DNA from 4 places in the Nonomuraea polychroma genome. Region 4 is predicted to be linked to each of the others. Evidence: riboswitches for the same ligand, from Rfam matches in the RefSeq annotation. Region 4 holds a riboswitch; each other region holds the start of a gene.
The links. Region 4 has a riboswitch for cyclic di-AMP ahead of EDD27_RS33160 (hypothetical protein). Riboswitches for the same ligand answer to the same signal wherever they lie in the genome.
Positions count from the first base shown of each region.

Region 1: it holds a riboswitch for cyclic di-AMP, as region 4 does, so the genes downstream of both, EDD27_RS57460 (C40 family peptidase) here and EDD27_RS33160 (hypothetical protein) in region 4, are expected to answer to the same signal.
Region 2: it holds a riboswitch for cyclic di-AMP, as region 4 does, so the genes downstream of both, EDD27_RS08485 (C40 family peptidase) here and EDD27_RS33160 (hypothetical protein) in region 4, are expected to answer to the same signal.
Region 3: it holds a riboswitch for cyclic di-AMP, as region 4 does, so the genes downstream of both, EDD27_RS57290 (C40 family peptidase) here and EDD27_RS33160 (hypothetical protein) in region 4, are expected to answer to the same signal.

Region 1 covers NZ_SAUN01000001.1:10,108,156-10,112,198, reverse strand. Annotated here, with positions in the region: gene EDD27_RS46920 (epoxide hydrolase family protein) at 1-910, shown strand, start outside; gene EDD27_RS59120 (zinc-ribbon domain-containing protein) at 1,069-1,353, shown strand; cyclic di-AMP (ydaO/yuaA leader) riboswitch at 1,736-1,873, shown strand; gene EDD27_RS57460 (C40 family peptidase) at 1,876-2,439, shown strand; partial or broken gene EDD27_RS57455 (transposase) at 2,427-2,592, shown strand; gene EDD27_RS46890 (ABC transporter ATP-binding protein) at 3,111-4,043, opposite strand, start outside.
Region 2 covers NZ_SAUN01000001.1:1,923,415-1,927,457, reverse strand. Annotated here, with positions in the region: gene EDD27_RS08495 (M48 family metallopeptidase) at 1-84, opposite strand, end outside; gene EDD27_RS08490 (gluzincin family metallopeptidase) at 368-1,186, opposite strand; gene EDD27_RS08485 (C40 family peptidase) at 1,386-1,895, opposite strand; cyclic di-AMP (ydaO/yuaA leader) riboswitch at 1,969-2,126, opposite strand; gene EDD27_RS08480 (class I SAM-dependent methyltransferase) at 2,414-3,271, opposite strand; gene EDD27_RS08475 (LysR family transcriptional regulator) at 3,343-4,043, shown strand, end outside.
Region 3 covers NZ_SAUN01000001.1:9,071,309-9,075,351, forward strand. Annotated here, with positions in the region: gene EDD27_RS55995 (RDD family protein) at 1-882, opposite strand, end outside; gene EDD27_RS41710 (amino-acid N-acetyltransferase) at 980-1,537, opposite strand; cyclic di-AMP (ydaO/yuaA leader) riboswitch at 1,815-1,965, shown strand; gene EDD27_RS57290 (C40 family peptidase) at 2,061-3,014, shown strand; gene EDD27_RS41720 (helix-turn-helix domain-containing protein) at 3,024-3,236, opposite strand.
Region 4 covers NZ_SAUN01000001.1:7,280,618-7,284,660, forward strand. Annotated here, with positions in the region: gene EDD27_RS33145 (NAD(P)-dependent oxidoreductase) at 1-82, opposite strand, end outside; gene EDD27_RS33150 (winged helix-turn-helix transcriptional regulator) at 137-487, shown strand; gene EDD27_RS33155 (alpha/beta fold hydrolase) at 525-1,364, opposite strand; gene EDD27_RS33160 (hypothetical protein) at 1,437-2,228, opposite strand; cyclic di-AMP (ydaO/yuaA leader) riboswitch at 2,409-2,545, opposite strand; gene EDD27_RS33165 (DUF5302 domain-containing protein) at 2,673-2,873, opposite strand; gene EDD27_RS33170 (rod shape-determining protein) at 3,058-4,043, shown strand, end outside.

The DNA of each region.
Region 1 (4,043 bases), 2.8 Mb from region 4:
GCCCTGGACGTTCTGGCACTGGTCCAAGGTCATCGACCCGCTGGCCGACCCGGGGACCCACGGCGGCGACCCCGCCGAGGCGTTCGAGGTGATCGTTCCCTCCTTCCCCGGCTTCGGCTTCTCCAGCCCGCTGCCCGACCACCCGGACATGAACTTCTGGAAGGTCGCCGACCTGTGGCACACCCTCATGACCGGCATCCTCGGACACTCCAGGTACGCGGCGGCCGGCTGCGACGTCGGCGCCCTGGTCACCGGCCAGCTCGGCCACAAGTACGCCGACGAGTTGTACGGCATCCACATCGGCTCCGGCCAGAAGCTCACCCTGTTCAACGGCGACCGGGCCTGGGACCTCACCGGTGGCCTGCCCCTTCCCGACGGCCTCCCCGCCGACATCCGTGCCCGGCTCCTGGCGCTGGAAAAGCGGTTCGCCGTCCATCTGGCCGCGCACGTGCTCGCCCCGAGCACACTTGCCTACGGACTGACCGACTCGCCCGCCGGGATGCTCGCCTGGATCCTGGAACGCTGGGCGAACTGGAGCGACAACGGCGGCGACATCGAGACCGTCTTCACCAAGGACGACCTGCTCACCCACGCCATGATCTTCTGGGTGACCAACACGATCGGCACCTCGATCCGCACCTACGCCAACAACAACCGCTACCCCTGGACCCCGTCCCATGAGCGGCAGCCGGTCGTCGAGGCGCCCACCGGCATCACCTTCATCGGCTATGAGAACCCGCCCGGCGTCACCACCGACCAGCGCGTCCAGCACTTTCTCGGCAGCGACCGTGCCGGCTGGTACAACCTGGTCAACCTCACCGCCCACGACCGCGGCGGCCATTTCATCCCTTGGGAGATCCCCGACCAGTGGGTCGATGACCTGCGGCGAACCTTCCGCGGACGCCGATAGCCGAGCCGCGCCGCGGGTTCCGCTTTCGATCAGAAACCTGAAGGCAAACGGAGGTTGTCGATGAGTGGAGTGTCCGTGACGTGCGACCCCGCGAAGGTGGGATTCGATCCCGGGCAGCTGGCCAGCATCGATGACTACTTCGCCGCCGGCGTGGTGCCATGCTGCCGCTTGTAGGAGATCAGGATGGGGACGTCGGCCGGCGGGAGCGATGGGCTCGGCTCCAGCGCGAGTTCATCTCCAACCTCTCAAACCCGGGGCTCAGGCTGGAGGAGATGCAGCCATCGTCCATGGATCGCTGCCTATGGCGATGTTCGAACGCCGGGTGCGGGTATGCTTGGTCGGCGATCTTGCAGTTGCGGACCCGGCGCAACCCGACGGGCGGCCCGGAATGCTGGCGGAAGCGGAACCGCGCAAGCAGATGTGCTCACGCACCTCATCATTGATCGTCTTGGGGCGCCCCCCGCTCTATTTTGGGTCCCACGCGTCGAAACCCCCCGCTCGTTGAAGGCGTGGATGACATCGCGGACGTAGTCCTCGCGGACCTGGCATCAGCGTGGTGATGTCCTTGACCGTCTGGCCCTGGACGGACATCAGCACCACGATCGCCCGGCGGAGTTTCACCGGGTTCTTCGCGGTCCGGCTGATCCGTTGCAGCTTCCGGCCCTCCTCCATCGTGACCCACCGGACGAACACAGCCACTAACTGCTTGGCCTCGCCCGGCACGTAGGGCGGCGCCCTACCGACTCCTCTCGGTTAACGAACACACCGTCTCATGCTCCGGACGACCGATTTTAGATGGTTTACAACTCTTTGACCGTTTCGTTAGAGTTCGTCCCGCCTAATCCACTCACCGTTGTGTGGAGCCGGGGACCCAAGTTCTTTCTGGGGCGAATCGGCATCGCCGTAGGGCCACTTCCAGGCCCGAGCCCGTCAGCTAACCCGGTAGGCCGCATGGAAGGACAGCAATGTCTCGCATTGCCATCTGCCTGGCGGCAGCCATCGCCGGGATCACTCTGGCCGCTCCGGCCCAGGCCGCCCCCCACGACCCCACCACCCTGACCGGCCCCCAGGTCAAACGCATCCTGCAGAAGCGGCAGCCCACTCCCGCCTGGAAGGTCGCCCTCGACTTCGCCATGAAGAAGCGCGGCATCCCGTACGTCTGGGGAGGGACCAGCGACAGCGGCTACGACTGTTCCGGGCTCATGCTCAGGGCGTACAAGCACGCCGGGATCGAGTTGCCGCGCACCGCGGCGCAACAGTACAACGCGTTCTCCAGGAAGATCTCCTGGGACGACCTCAAGCCAGGTGACCTGGTCTTCTTCCACGGACTCGGGCACGTGGGGATGATCTCGAAGCCCGGCTACATGGTGCACGCACCGCGCAGCGGAGACGTGGTCAAAGAGGAACGGCTCTCCGACTGGCGCAGGGAGTCCTTCGTAGGCGCCGTACGGCCAGACCCCAAGGGCGTGCGGCTCTCCATCCAGCAACGCAAGACCCCCGCACCCTCGATGCTCACCGCCACTGTGTGACAACGGCGGCGGGGCGCGGGCCGACCGGCGTGCGGCTGGTCATCTCCGGCCGGCACGCCGGCTTGGTCGCCGCGCTCAAGCGCTCGTTCCAAGGCACGCCCATTAGCGCTGCCGGTCCACTTCGCTCGCAACTTGTCGGCGCACGTGCCCAAGACGCCGGTCCTGGTGCCGATCCTGTGCTCGTACTCCGACATGACAGCCCCCTGTGCGTAACGCACACGTATGTGCCTTTGTAGGCCGTTCAATCGCCGCCCGAGCAGATCGCCCGCCTCGACAAGGCCCTTACCGAGGCCGGGGAGCCGGGCCTGCTCACCGAGATCTGGCTCGTGGTCGATCCCAGCACCGGTCTGCCTCATGCCCAGGTGCCGTGCCTGACATTGCCAGCAAGCTGGTCATCCCGACAGGCAAGTACAAGGGCCAGCATCCCTCGGTGGCGAGCGTGTATCGCGTCCTGGCCGATGCCAACCGCGCCGGCGACGTAGCACCGACCGCCGACCGCGCCCTGATCGACCCTCGTGCGGTGGTGGTTTACTGGCCGAGATCAGCCGCGGGCACCACGGCGATCGTTACTTCGGCGGAGGTCCCGGCACCAGGCGAACGGTGTCGCCCGGCTGAGCTGGGGCGAGCTCGTGGGGATCGGCCGGGCGGGCGCTGTGCTAGAGGACGTCGTCTCAGTCAGCGTTGATCAATGACCGCGCGTGCCGAATCCTGACGCGGACGTGGCTGCCGATCGGTGGAAGCTCGGTGGCGAGCACGTCGCCGGGGTGCAGGCAGGTCAGCGGGCCGGTGGAGGTATCGACGTCGACGCGGGTGGCGATGCCGAGTGCGACGGTCCGGCGCAGCGTTCCGGTCACCACCTGTACATCATCGGTTTGGTCAGCGGGACCGTCGGATGGGTCGAGGACGAGCTGTGTGTGCTCGGGACGCGCCGCGAGTGTGTGCGTTCGGCCGGTGAGAACCGCTGGGAGGAGGTTGGTGAAGCCGAGCAGTCGGGCCGTGTCGGCGTCACTGGGGTGGTCCAGCACCTCGGCAGTCGGCCCGTGCTGGCGGATCCGGCCGTCGATCAGCAGCGCGGTGTCCTCAGCCAGGGCGAGGGCCTCCTGCCGGTCGTGGGTGACCAGGATCGTGGCGGTGGGCTGCCCGGTCAGCGCGGCGCGCAGGTCGGCGAGCAGGTCGGCGCGGGTAGTGCTGTCCAACCCGCTGAACGGCTCGTCGAGCAGCAGTACCCGAGGTCCGACCGCGAGTGCGCGGGTGATGCTGACCCGTTGAGCCTCGCCTATGGACAGGCTGCGGGCATCCCGGTCGGCGAGGGGCGCCAGGCCGAGCGCCTCGATCCACGGCCATGCGCGGATTCGGGCCTCGCGGCGGCTCATGCCGCGAAAACGCAGTCCGCTGATCACGTTGGCGGTCACCGTGCCGCGGCGCAGGATCGGCCGTTGCAGCACGGCCGCGATCGCGTCGCGCATCAGTGAACGCGTCGCGGGGCAGCCGTCGAGCAGGATCTGTCCGGTGACGCGGTGGCTACTGAGCAGGCCCAGCGCGCGCAGCAGGGTGGACTTGCCGGCGCCGTTGGGGCCGAGCACGGCCAGCGTGCGTCCCGACGC
Region 2 (4,043 bases), 5.4 Mb from region 4:
CACCTGCCAGGGGGTGGTGAAGGCGGCCACGGCCAGGATGAAGGCTCCCAGCAGCGTCGCCGCGACCGCCGCCTCCCACCGCAACCGCCTTCCTCCGCCACCGGCATCCTGCCCACCGCCCCGGCCCGCGCCAGGCCCCCGATCGTCCCCCGCACCCCGCCACCCCCGGGCGCTTCCGCCCGCGCTCCGGTCGTGGCCCGCACTCCGATCGTCACCCGCGCTCCGGTCACCGCCCGCGCTGCGATCCCCGCCCGTACTGCGGTCATGGCCCGCGCTGGGATCGCCCGTCGACACCGGGCCTGCAAGCCTCGCCGTCTCTGGTCCTGCGTCGTCCGTGTCGTGCCGTTCGCTCATCTGCCTCCCCCTCTTACGCGAGCTGGTCCCGCACGTACGCGCGCCACCGTGCCGTCAGCGTGGCCGCGGAGAGCCCGAGCGAGGCGAGCGCCCGATCGACGCCGGCCGCCTGGGCTTCACGGTAGAACCTCACCAGCGTCTCCTCACCGAACCGATCGGCGAGGAAGCGACACGCCAGCCAGGCCTCCTGGTACGCCCGTGCGAGCCGCACAGGGTCCCCGCCATCCGCCGCGAAGGCCGCAGGCCCGGGCAATTCGCTCGGCACCCGCCCGGCCCGCACCTCGTCGCCCAGTTCGGCGGCGGCTGTCCGCACGGGCAGCCCCGCGTCCCGGTAGCCCACGTAATCGGCGAACCCCTCGTAGAGCCAGACGGGCAGGTCCCCGGTGCCCGCCACGACATGGGTGAGCTCGTGCGCGAGCACGACATCCTTCCCCGTCGCGTTGAGCCGCGCGAAGACCTCGGGAACGACGATCACCCGGCCGCCGTCGGCCACCGCGGCCAGCCCGTCGACCCGTTCCACTCCGGCCAGCCCGGCCGCCTCGCGGGCGGACTCGGGCACGACGACCAGCGGCCGCACAGACCGCCCGAGGACGTCCGAGACCCGCCGCCCGGCCGTGTCGGCCCGCCGCGCCAGCTCGTCGAGCGTGCCGGGCGGGGCGTGGTGGCCGACGACGAGGGAACGCGTTCCGCGGGCCAGGACGACGCCCTCGCGCCACAGGTCGCGTGCTTCCGGGGGAAGGAAGGGGGATTCGGGGACCGGGGCGCTGGCGGGGGCGAGGGTGAGGAGCAGGAGTCCGGCCACCACGGCTCGTCGGCTCACCTGCTCGGACACGATGCCCGATCGTAGCCGGGGCCGCTGTGCCACTGAGACGGCCCACTGGGCGTCGTCACGGCGGCCCGCCGGTGAAGGGCTCAGAAAGCGTCTCCCTGGAAGGCCCTCAGCCCTGTGCGGCGGTTGGGGGAAGGTGGCTTGCCGTAAAGAGAGAGAAAGAAAGAAGAGGGCCCCGATGAGATCGGGACCCTCTTTCTTTTCACAAGCCGGGACGAACCGCGCCGACGAAGGACGCCTTGCGCCAGCTGCTCAGCTTGTCGACACGCACCCGCTCACCTGTCCGCGGGGAGTGGAGCATCTTGCCGTTGCCGACATACATGCCGACGTGACCGAGACCCCTGAAGAACATCAGGTCGCCTGGCTGGAGATTCTTCCAGGAGACCTTCCGCTTGATGCCGGCGAACTGGCTGGCCGCCACGCGGGGGATCTTCACCCCGGCCTTCTTCCAGGCGTACTGGGTCAGGCCGGAGCAGTCGAACGCACCAGGGCCCGTGGCCCCATACCGGTACGGGTCACCGATCTGGTTCCTGGCCGCGGCGACGGCCTTTTCGGCCTTCGCCTTCTGCCGGGCAATCCTGAGTGCTGCGGCCGACTTCGCGGACTTGGCGACGGAAACCGCCTTAGCCGTGGAGGTGCCGGCCGCATCGCTGGTCGTCGCCGCCTGCGCCGCCGGGGCATGGAGGATCAAACCTCCGGCCGTCACGGTCATGGTTAGCGCTACGCCACTCAGGGCAATACGGGACAGACGAGGGTTTTGCAGGGAGGTAGACAGGATTTCTCCTTGGGTCTTCCACGAACGCCTACCGGGTTAGCTGACGGATTCGGGCCTGGAAGTCGCCCTACGGCGCGATACGCGCCGATTCACCCCTGATCCCGTGAAGGGATCGATGGTTCCCCGGCTCCGTGCCTCCTGGCTGCACGGACTCGGCAGGTCGCCGTCCGATGTTCTGTTCGACAAGGGGACGTACGGCGGCGACCGGCGGATCTTTGTCTGGCTCACATCGGAGGGACCGATGTGAGTTCGCGGCGGCATGGCGTGTCACCGCGACGCCAGAAGCTACGCCGAAACGTCAAGGATCGGCAAAGCGCGAGTCAGGTTGTAAAGATCCGACAAAGGGTCCAGTCAGGGCTAAAACCCCTGCTGGAACGCCAGATTCAGTTATGCGATTGTGACCCTTCTCACAATTGACGGCACATGGTCGTGTAAGGTCACAATTGTCACTTTGGTCACATCGTCCGCGCGGTCATCCTGAAGCCCGTGGGCGGGAGCGCTCCCGCAGCGAGGCGGTCCCGTTCGATGCGCCACAGCTCCTCGACGATGTCGGCGCTGCCGCCCTCTGCCAGCTTTCCGCCGAGATATCGCGACAGGTACGGCTCCCGCCGCACGCTCGTGACCTCGAACCGCTCCTCGAGGGCGGCGAGCATCTCGGCCGCGGGCGTGTGGTCCGCGTGCGCCTCGCGCCACCGTTCGACCGGATCATGACCTATGCGGCCGGGCTCGCGGGTGAAATCCGCCACACCGGCGGCGGCGAGCAACGATCCGGCGTCGTAGAACCATGTGGCGGCGGCCCGGTCGGCCCAATCCCAGGCGAACTCGTCCACCAGCAGGAGTCCACCGTCCACGAGCAGCGTGCGCACGCGGTCCAGCGCCGCCTCGAGCGGGTGCAGGTGATGCAGCGAGAGCGACATGACGACCACATCGAACAACGATCCGTCGTCGTAGCCGCGGACAGCCGACCCGGGGTGGGCGCCGCCCGGCCCGGGGGCGGCGGCATCCGGGCCGGGGGCGGCGGCATCCGGCCCGGGGGCGGCGGCATCCGGCCCGGGGGCGGCGGCATCCGGCCCGGGGGCGGCGACGTCCGGATATTTCACGATGTCGGCCTGGATGGCCGGCACCCCTGCGGCCCGTGCCGCGTCGACGGCCTCCTGCGAGATGTCGATCGCGGTGACCTCGTGGCCGCGCCTCATCAACTCGGCCGCCAGCTCGCCACGCCCGCACCCGACGTCCAGCACCCGCTGCGGCTCCCTCGGGAGCACCTCACTCAGCCATGCGTACTGGTGGTTGTCCACCGTCTCTGTCTCCATAGAGCCGAGCATGACCGGCCCCAGCCATGCACACCACTGCGGGTTGGGCATGGAACCCATAAGCTGAGTGCATGCTTGACCTCTGGTCGCTGAAGGTGCTGGTGGAGGTCGGGAGGCTGGGGTCGTTCTCGGCGGCGGCCGAGGAGCTGTCGATGACGCAGCCCGCCGTCTCCCGGCAGATCGCCACGCTGGAGCGGCACACGGGCGTTCGGCTGTTCGAACGGCTGCCGCGTGGCGTCCGGCCGACGGATGCCGGGCGGGCGGCGCTGGAGCAGGCGGACGAGGTGCTCCGCGGGATGAGGCTCTTCGAGACGCGGATGCGGGCCTTCGCGACGGCCGAGGCGGGGCGGGTCCGGGTGTCGGCGTTCCCGAGCGCGGCGACCAGCTACCTTCCCGACCGATTCCGCTCGTTCGCGGCCCGGCATCCCGACGTCGAGCTCTCCCTCACAGTCCGCTCCGGCGAGCATGACCCGTGCGCCGCTGTACTGGACGGTGAGGCCGACATCGCTCTCCTGACCTCCTGGGACACGCCCGGCCCTCCGGGGACGGCCGGGGTGGTCCTCACGCCGCTGCACGAGGACGAGCTGCTGGTCGCGCTGGCGGTCTCCCATCCGCTGGCGAAGGGGCGCCGGGTGCGGTTGCTGGACCTGGCGGAAGATCCGTGGATCGACGGCACGCATCCCGACTGCCTCGGCCCCATTGCCCGGCTCGAGGCGGCGCTGGGCCGGGCGCCGCGGATCAGCCACGTGTGCGACGACTGGAACGGCAGGCA
Region 3 (4,043 bases), 1.8 Mb from region 4:
TTGCGGCTGCTGGGCGTAGCCGGGCTGGGACTGCGGCTGCTGACCATAGCCCTGCTGCCCGTAACCCTGCTGCTGGCCGTAGCCAGGCTGGGACTGGGGCTGCTGACCGTAACCCTGCTGGCCATAGTCCGGCTGGGACTGCGGTTGCTGGCCATAGCTCTGCTGCTGGCCATAGCTCTGCTGCTGGCCGTAACCCTGCTGACCGTAGTCCGGCTGCGCCTGCGGCTGCTGACCGTATCCCTGCTGCTGGGCCCCATACTGCCCGGACGACGGCTGCTGACCGTAGCCCGGCTGGGACGGCGGCTGCTGACCATAGCCAGGCTGGGACTGCGGCTGCTGCCCGTAAGCCTGCTGCTGACCGTAGTCCGGCTGGGACTGCGGCTGCTGCCCGTAAGCCTGCTGCTGACCGTAGTCCGGCTGGGACTGCGGCTGCTGCCCGTAAGCCTGCTGCTGACCGTAGTCCGGCTGAGACTGCGCCTGCTGCCCGTAACCGTGCTGCTGACCGTAGTCCGGCTGAGACTGCGCCTGCTGCCCGTAAGCCTGCTGCTGACCGTAGTCCGGCTGAGACTGCGCCTGCTGCCCGTACTGCGGCTGCTGACCGTATTGCTGTTGCTGGCCGTAGCCCTGCTGGTCGTATTGCTGTTGCTGACCATAGCCTTGCTGCTGGCCGTATTGGGGTTGCTGGCCGTAGCCCTGCTGCTGGCCATAGCCCTGCTGGCCATACTGGGGCTGCTGCCCATAGGCGTCGTCCGCCCGGTAGCCGACCACAGTGACGTCGGGATCCGGTTCGCCGGGGTGGCGACCCGCGTTCTGCTGCCCGTACTGAGGCACAGAGTTCTCGCCGGATTCGTCCTGTGGATACGGCGGCTGTCCGGTGCTCACCGTGTCACCTCGCTTCGAGTGCGCATGTGGCACGTGTCAGGACACATGCCTGTGCTGCCCAACGTATCGACATAGGTATCAACAATCACCTTTCCAGCTAGTCAAGGTCTGCGTCATCCGATGTCAGATGGAGCAGCATGCGGGTGTTGCCCAGGGTGTTCGGCTTCACGTGTTCCAGGTCGAGGAACTCCGCGACACCCTCGTCGTACGAGGCCAGCAGTTCGGCGTAGACCTCAGGTGAGACCGGCGTGCCCTGGATCGGCTGGAAGCCGTGCCTGGCGAAGAAGTCCACCTCAAAGGTCAGGCAGAATACACGCCGCAGACCCAGATCGTTTGCCTGCCGTATGAGTGCCGAGACGATCCGGTGGCCGATGCCCATGCCGCGGCACTCCGGATCGACGGCCACCGTGCGGATCTCCGCGAGATCCTCCCACAGGACATGGAGCGCGCCACAGCCGACGACCCGCCCGCTCAGCTCGGCCACCCAGAACTCCTGTACGTCCTCGTACAGGGTCACCGTGGTCTTCTCCAGGATCCGGGGGCCGGCGCCCGCGTAGATGTCGACCAGGCGCCTGATCGAGCGCACGTCGGGCGTGCGGGCACGCCGGACCACCACCGCGGTCTCCGGCGTCGTCAGTTCGGCCACCTGCTCCATGGCTCTCCAGAGTACAGATGTCATTACGGCTCGGCCCTAACTCCGACGTCCGGCCCCATCCGGTGACCACCCGTCAGCCACATGCGCACCAGCCCGGCGTCTTCCGGCGTTCGGCGGAAGTAATGACAAAGAGGACATAAAGTCTCTTCTGTACGGTTGATCACGAGATCACCTTGTGACCCCTCAGTTGTGAAACCTCTACAGATCGAGCAGTTCTGGTTGAGCACGAACCCGGAGTGCATTAGTGTCCAGCGACAACGTTCCCCGCGTGTCGCACGCGGGCGATACGCCCAATTCCCGCATGGGGAGCCGGGGACCCGCCGGTGGCAAGCTCCGCACGCCACCACTGGGGTGAATCCGAGTTCTTCGGTAGGGCTGCTCCGGCCCGAACCCGTCAGCTAACCCGGTAGGCGTCAACGAGAGGAGCTGGTTGGTGAAGCGCACGCACGGCCGTGGGGGGAAGTCGGCGGGCAGGCATGCCCGCCCTCCGGAACGGGCCCGGCTCTCGCGCCTACTCGGTGTGGTGAGTCTCACAGTGGCCGCGCTTCTGTTCGCCATCCCCGCCGGTTCTGCGTCCGCGGACCCGGAGCCCTCGCTCAAGGAGCTTTCCGACCAGGTCGAGAAGCTGCATGTCGAGATCGAGACGCTGACGGAGCAGTACAACGGCCAGCGGGAGAAGTACAAGATCGCCAAGAAGGCCGCCGACGCCGCCCAGAAGACGCTGGCCGACAGCGAGGCCGGTCTCGCCGCCAAGCGGGCCAAGGCCGCCCTGCTCGCCCAGAACGCCTACATCACCGGCGGTCTGAGCCGGGCGCTCGCGTTCACCTCGTCCACCGACCCGAAAAAGTTCCTCGACCAGGCGGCGACGACGTACGCGCTGGAGCAGCAGCAGGGTGAGCAGGTCAACCAGCTCGCCAAGGCCATGGACGCCGCCAACCGCGCCAGGGCCGGCGCCAAGACCCGCATGGAGGAGCTGCAGAAGATCGTCGCGGATCTCGACGGCAAGCGGGACAAGATCACCAAGCTTGTGGCCAAGACAGAGAGCAGCCTGTTCAGGCGGGCCATGGGCGAGGCCGGCCGGCCCGGCACCCGCGCGGTGCGCATCAACCTGCCGATCCCCGGCAACGGCAAGGCGGCCCAGGCCGCCAGGTGGGCGCTGACCCAGCAGCTCAAGCCGTACGTCTGGGGCGCCGAGGGCCCCAGCTCCTACGACTGCTCAGGCCTGGTGATGGCGGCCTTCCAGCGGGTGGGCATCTCGCTGCCGCACTACACCGGCGACCAGTGGACCGCCGGACGGCACATCGACAGGTCCGAGCTGCGCGCGGGCGACCTCGTGTTCTTCTACAGCGACCTGCACCACGTCGGCATCTACCTGGGTGGGGGCATGATGGTGCACGCCCCGCGGACCGGTGATGTCGTGCGCGTCGCGTCCATCGCGAACCGGCCGTACGCGGGCGCGGTGCGCATCGCCGACTAGGCGCCGGCGTCAGATCAGCTGGCGCCGCGCCGCCCAGGCCACGGCCTCGATCCCCGTGGCCACCCCGATGCGGTCGCAGATCCCCCGTAACCGCCTGCGTACGGTCCGTCCGCTGATCTCCAGACGTCTGCCCACGCGATCGACCGTGACCCCCTTGGCCAGCTCCGCCAGCAACGCCAGATCAGCATGGCTCAGCGCGACGCCTTCAGTGAGCACATCCATCGGGAGCCCTCCCCCCCAACAGCAGAACTCGGACCTCACAACGGGCCAAAGCCGCTCGTCTCGCAGACGGTAAACGCATCCAGGAAAGGTCGTCAAGCGCAAGAATCTTCGCACTTGACGGGCACTATTGACATGATCCGTTATATGTGACGTACTCGCGATATGGCGGCCACACCGTCGTCACAATGAGCGATCTCGTTGAACGGTTCCGTGGGTCCCACCCGGGGGCCGATGGGCCCGGCCGAGGTCTTGGGTTTTGACCCCAACGACCTGACTCTCTGCGTGAGCCATACGCCCGCTATCGCGAGATGAGCGCGTGCGGCGCGATCTTCCGCGCCCGTGCCGGGCTGGCCGTCGCCACCACCCGCGAGCTGTGCGGAGCGATGCCCCGCGACCCCCGCCGCGGCCGGGGCTCCGGCCCGCAGACGGAAAAGATCCAGGTCAGCCGGTTGCATCGCCCCTCTCGGCGGACCCGCCCGACCGCTCCATGGTCAGCAAGACATCCACACCGCACATGGTCGAACGGCTCCGCTCCCGCATCGAGGCGATCATCGCTGAGCCGATCGGCGCGTTGCCGGAGGAGGCGGAACTGGTTTCCGGCTTCGCCTGCCCGACTGCCCGTCATGGTCATCACCGAGACGCTGGGGGTGCCTCCAGAGAACCGCGAGCGGTTCCGCGGCTGGAACGAGATCTTGGCTCGCGCCTTGACCGGATGCTTACAGACGAGCTCGTGTCGGACACCGGCCGGGCAGAAGAGAGTTTCACGACTCCTTCCGCGACCTCATCGCGGCAGGCAGGCCGGCACGG
Region 4 (4,043 bases):
TCACTTCGTGCCCGCGACGGGTGAGCTCTGCGACGATGCGCTGGCCGATCATGCCGGTCGCGCCAAAGACAAGAATCTTCATACCGGCAAGAGTATCCGTCGGATACTGGTTACTTCATCGTGCTATAAGTACCTTATGGATACCGGTGATGTCTTCGACCCCAACTGCCCGACGAGGGTGGTTCTGGATCGGATTGGGGACAAGTGGTCGGTGCTGGTGTTGCTCAGCCTCATCGGCGGGCCGATGCGGTTCACGCAGTTGCGGGCCCGGATGGGTGGGGTCACGCCCAAGGTGCTGACGCAGACGTTGCGGGCCATGGAGCAGGACGGGCTGGTCACGCGGGAGGTGTTCGCCGAGGTGCCGCCGCGGGTGGAGTACACGCTGACGGATCTCGGGCGTTCGCTGCACGAACCGATCTCGGCGGTGGCCGCGTGGGCGGAGCGGAACGTGGCCGAGATTCTCCGGTACCGCGAGAAATCCGCCTGAGCGGCCCGCATCCGGGCACGGGCCGCTGCCGAGGCTTTCAGGCGCTCGTGAGCTTGGTGATCTCGGTGGCGATGTCGGGCCAGAGCGCACGCGGCAGGTCGTGGCCCATGCCGGGATAGGTGACCAGCCTGGCGCCGGGAACGGCCGCCGCCGTGGCCTGGCCTCCCGCCACGGGGACGAGCGGGTCCGCCTCCCCGTGCAGGACGAGCGTGGGCGCCTTCACCTGCGTGAGCGACTCCGTGCGGCTGCCCGAGGCCATGATGGCGGCCAGCTGCCTGGCCGTGCCCGCAGGGTCGAAGCACCGGTCGTAGGCCGTCCCGGCCAAGGTGGTGATCCACTCGCGGTCCAGCTCGTAGCCTGGCGAACCGATGACGGACCAGGTCCGCAGCGCCTGCTCCAGCACGCCGTCCCGATCGGCCGGCGGCGTGGCCATGAGCACCGCGAGCGCCTCCGCGGTCGGCGGGGCTACCTCGGTGCCCGGTGTCGACATGATCGAGGTCAGGGTGAGCACCCGTTCGGGATGCCGGATGGCCAGGGTCTGGGCGATCATCCCGCCCATCGACGCCCCGACCACGTGGGCGGCGGGCCAGGCAAGCGCGTCCATGAGGCAGGCGGCGTCGTCCGCCAGGTCGTCGAGCAGGTACGGCGCGGGCGCCCCCGCCTCGGGGACGCCCTTGTCGTGGAAGTGCGTGGACAGGCCCGCGTCGCGGTTGTCGAACCGCACGACGTGGTGGCCCTGCTCCGCCAGCAGCCGGCAGAACTCCTCGTTCCAGTGGATGAGCTGAGCACCGAGCCCCATGATGAGGAGCAGGGGTCGTCCTGCCGGCGAGCCGAAGGTCTCGTAGGCGATGTCAATGCCGTTGGCGGTTGCGCGCATGGTCACGGAGACCAGAATGACATTCTGGTCTCCGTACGTAAAGTCAGCGCTTGACGAGCCTGCGGCGCGTAGTCAGCTCTTGAGGAGCCTTCGGCCGAGCACCGCGCCACCGCCGGCCAGGGCCAGGATGCCCGTGGCGAGAACGGCGCCGCTCACCGGACTGGACGCCCCGACCTCGGCCTCGGTGTCCTCTGCGCTCGCGGGAGCGGAGACACGCTCAGGAGCGGCGACGGCCTTCCCGCCCGCCGGCTCCTCGGTGGGCTCAGCGGCCTTTCCGGCCGCCGGCTTCTCGGTGGGCTCCTCTTCGGCCACGACCTTGGGGGGCTCGGCCGGGTTGGTGTCCTTCCTGGCCCAGGCGCCGGTGGAGAAGGGGACCGGCTGGTTCTTCTTGCCGACACCGGGACCCCACTTGGTGATGACGTAGTCGATGTCGATGTGGCCCTGGCCGCCGACGCCGTCCACGTGGAGCGTGTCGGGGTTGAACGTGCCGCCGGTCAGCTCGGCGAAGGTCTTGGCGTCCAGGTCGAGCATGATGCCGCGGTTGGACGGCGTGCCCGGGCCGCGGTCGCCGACGAAGAAGGGCAGCTTCTTGCCCTTGTAGATGACGTATCCCTCGGTCAGCAGCGGCCAGCTCGGGCTGGCGGCGAGCCCCTTCTGCATGGGCTTGCCACTGGCCGGCATGCCGGTGTCACCGGCGCGGCCGGAGCCGTCGTCCCAGAAATAGGACGCTGTGGTCGAGCCCTTGAGCAGGACCTTCTGTTCGTTGTCGGAGTCGGCCTGGGCGGCTGTACAGGCGATGGTCAGCGTGGTGGCGGCGGAGGCGGCGAGCAGGGCGCAGGAACGCAGGCCAAAACGTGCAGACATAGAGCAGTGAGGTCCTTTGCGAGGGGTCAGGGACACGCGCTCCTGAAAAAGGGCGTAGCAAAGCAGAAAGCCGAGCGGGGGTTACTACGCGGAGCGCGGAAAGAGCCTGGGAAAAGGGCCGATCAGCCGGTGGCCGGCACGACGCTGTCTGGGGGTACGACGCGGTGATACATCAATGAGGTGTCCTCTCCATCACGCCTACCGGGTTAGCTGACGGGTTCGGGCTTGGAGGATGCCCTACCGGCCAGGTGGCCGGATTCACCCCTGAGGGATGGGTCCCCGGTTCCCGATCGCTCGGGATTCGGCTATGTAATGGCCCACACTGTAACCACGTATTCCGGACATACGCAAACGATTCATCATGAATCGGACAAAAGATCTACCTTCATATGAAGGCATAGAAAGAGGGGGCACGGCATGCCGTACCCCCTCGAAATTCGAGCCTCAGCCGCCGCTCTTGCGCCTGAACGATCTTTTACTCGCAGCCGGGCCGTGCGCCCCGTGGATCTTCGATGGGTCGCCACCCCTGCCACCCGCGCCCGACCCCGCGTGCTGGTTGCGCTTGCGCTCCAGCGCCTCACGGAACTTGCGCTTCATCTCGTCCTCGGAAGTTTCGCTGGTTTCCGGCTCCGGTGTATCCGCCATGAGGACCTCCATGGTGTTGGGGACAATCACAGCTTCGCACGGCCCCGCTTGTGGCGCGAAACCGGGGCGGTGCGGCACGCGGCCCGAGCTCAGATGCCTTGAGTAAAGACGAACCGTTCCTGGTATTGCGTTGGGGCGCACCTGGAAACAGAAGCCACATGACGGTCAACCCCCCGGAGCGGCGATGAGCGTCCTCGGCCACGACCTGGCGATGGATCTCGGGGCGGCGAGGACGCGGATCTACGTCAAGGGCAAGGGCATTGTCCTGGACGAGCCCTCGGCCGTCGCGCTCGACGCCGAGACGGGCAAGGTCCTCGGGTACGGCGCGGCAGCCGTGGGCGTGCCCGGCGAGACGTGCTGGCCGATCAGCGCCGGTCTGCCTGCCGACGGTGAGCTCACCCGGCGCCTGCTCCGGTATTTCATCCGCAGAGTGCACAGACATCCGTTCGCCCGGCCGCGCGTGGTCATGGCCGTGCCCGAGGACTCCACGCCGATCGACCGGGCGGCGCTGCGGGACCTGGCGTTCGAGGCGGAGGTGCGGGACATCCTGCTGATCCCGCACGCCCTGGCGGCGGCGCTCGGCGCGGGCGTGCCGGTCAAGGACTGCGCCGGGTGGATGGTCATCGACATCGGCCGCGACGCGGCCAGGATCGCGGTGCTCTCGTACGGGGCCGTGGTGGCCTCCGGCACGGTGGCCGTCGGCGGCCATGCCATGAGCAAGTCGATCGTCCGTCTGGTCGAGCGTGACCACGGGCTGCTGATCGACGAGGAGGAGGCGGAGGCGGCCAAGCGCCGGGCGGGCTCGGAGTGGAAGCCGCTGGACCGGCAGGTGCTGGTCCGCGGCAAGGACACGGAGACCGGCCAGGAGCGCACGGCCGCGCTCCCGGTGCAACTGATCTACGAGGCGACGAGGCAGCCGGTCGAGTCCATCGAGCGGGCGGCGGCCGGGATCGTGGAGCACTGCCCGGCCGAGTTGGTGGCCGACCTCGGGGAACAGGGTGCGGTGCTGGTGGGGGGTGGCGCGCTGCTACGCGGGCTGTGCCGGCGGATGCGTACCGCCTTGTGCATGCCGGTGCGCAGGGCGGAGCGGCCGCTGGAGTCCGTGGCGCTCGGCCTCGGACACTGTGTCGACGACCTGGGACTGATCGCCAAGCTCAGGGGCGGCGGCGT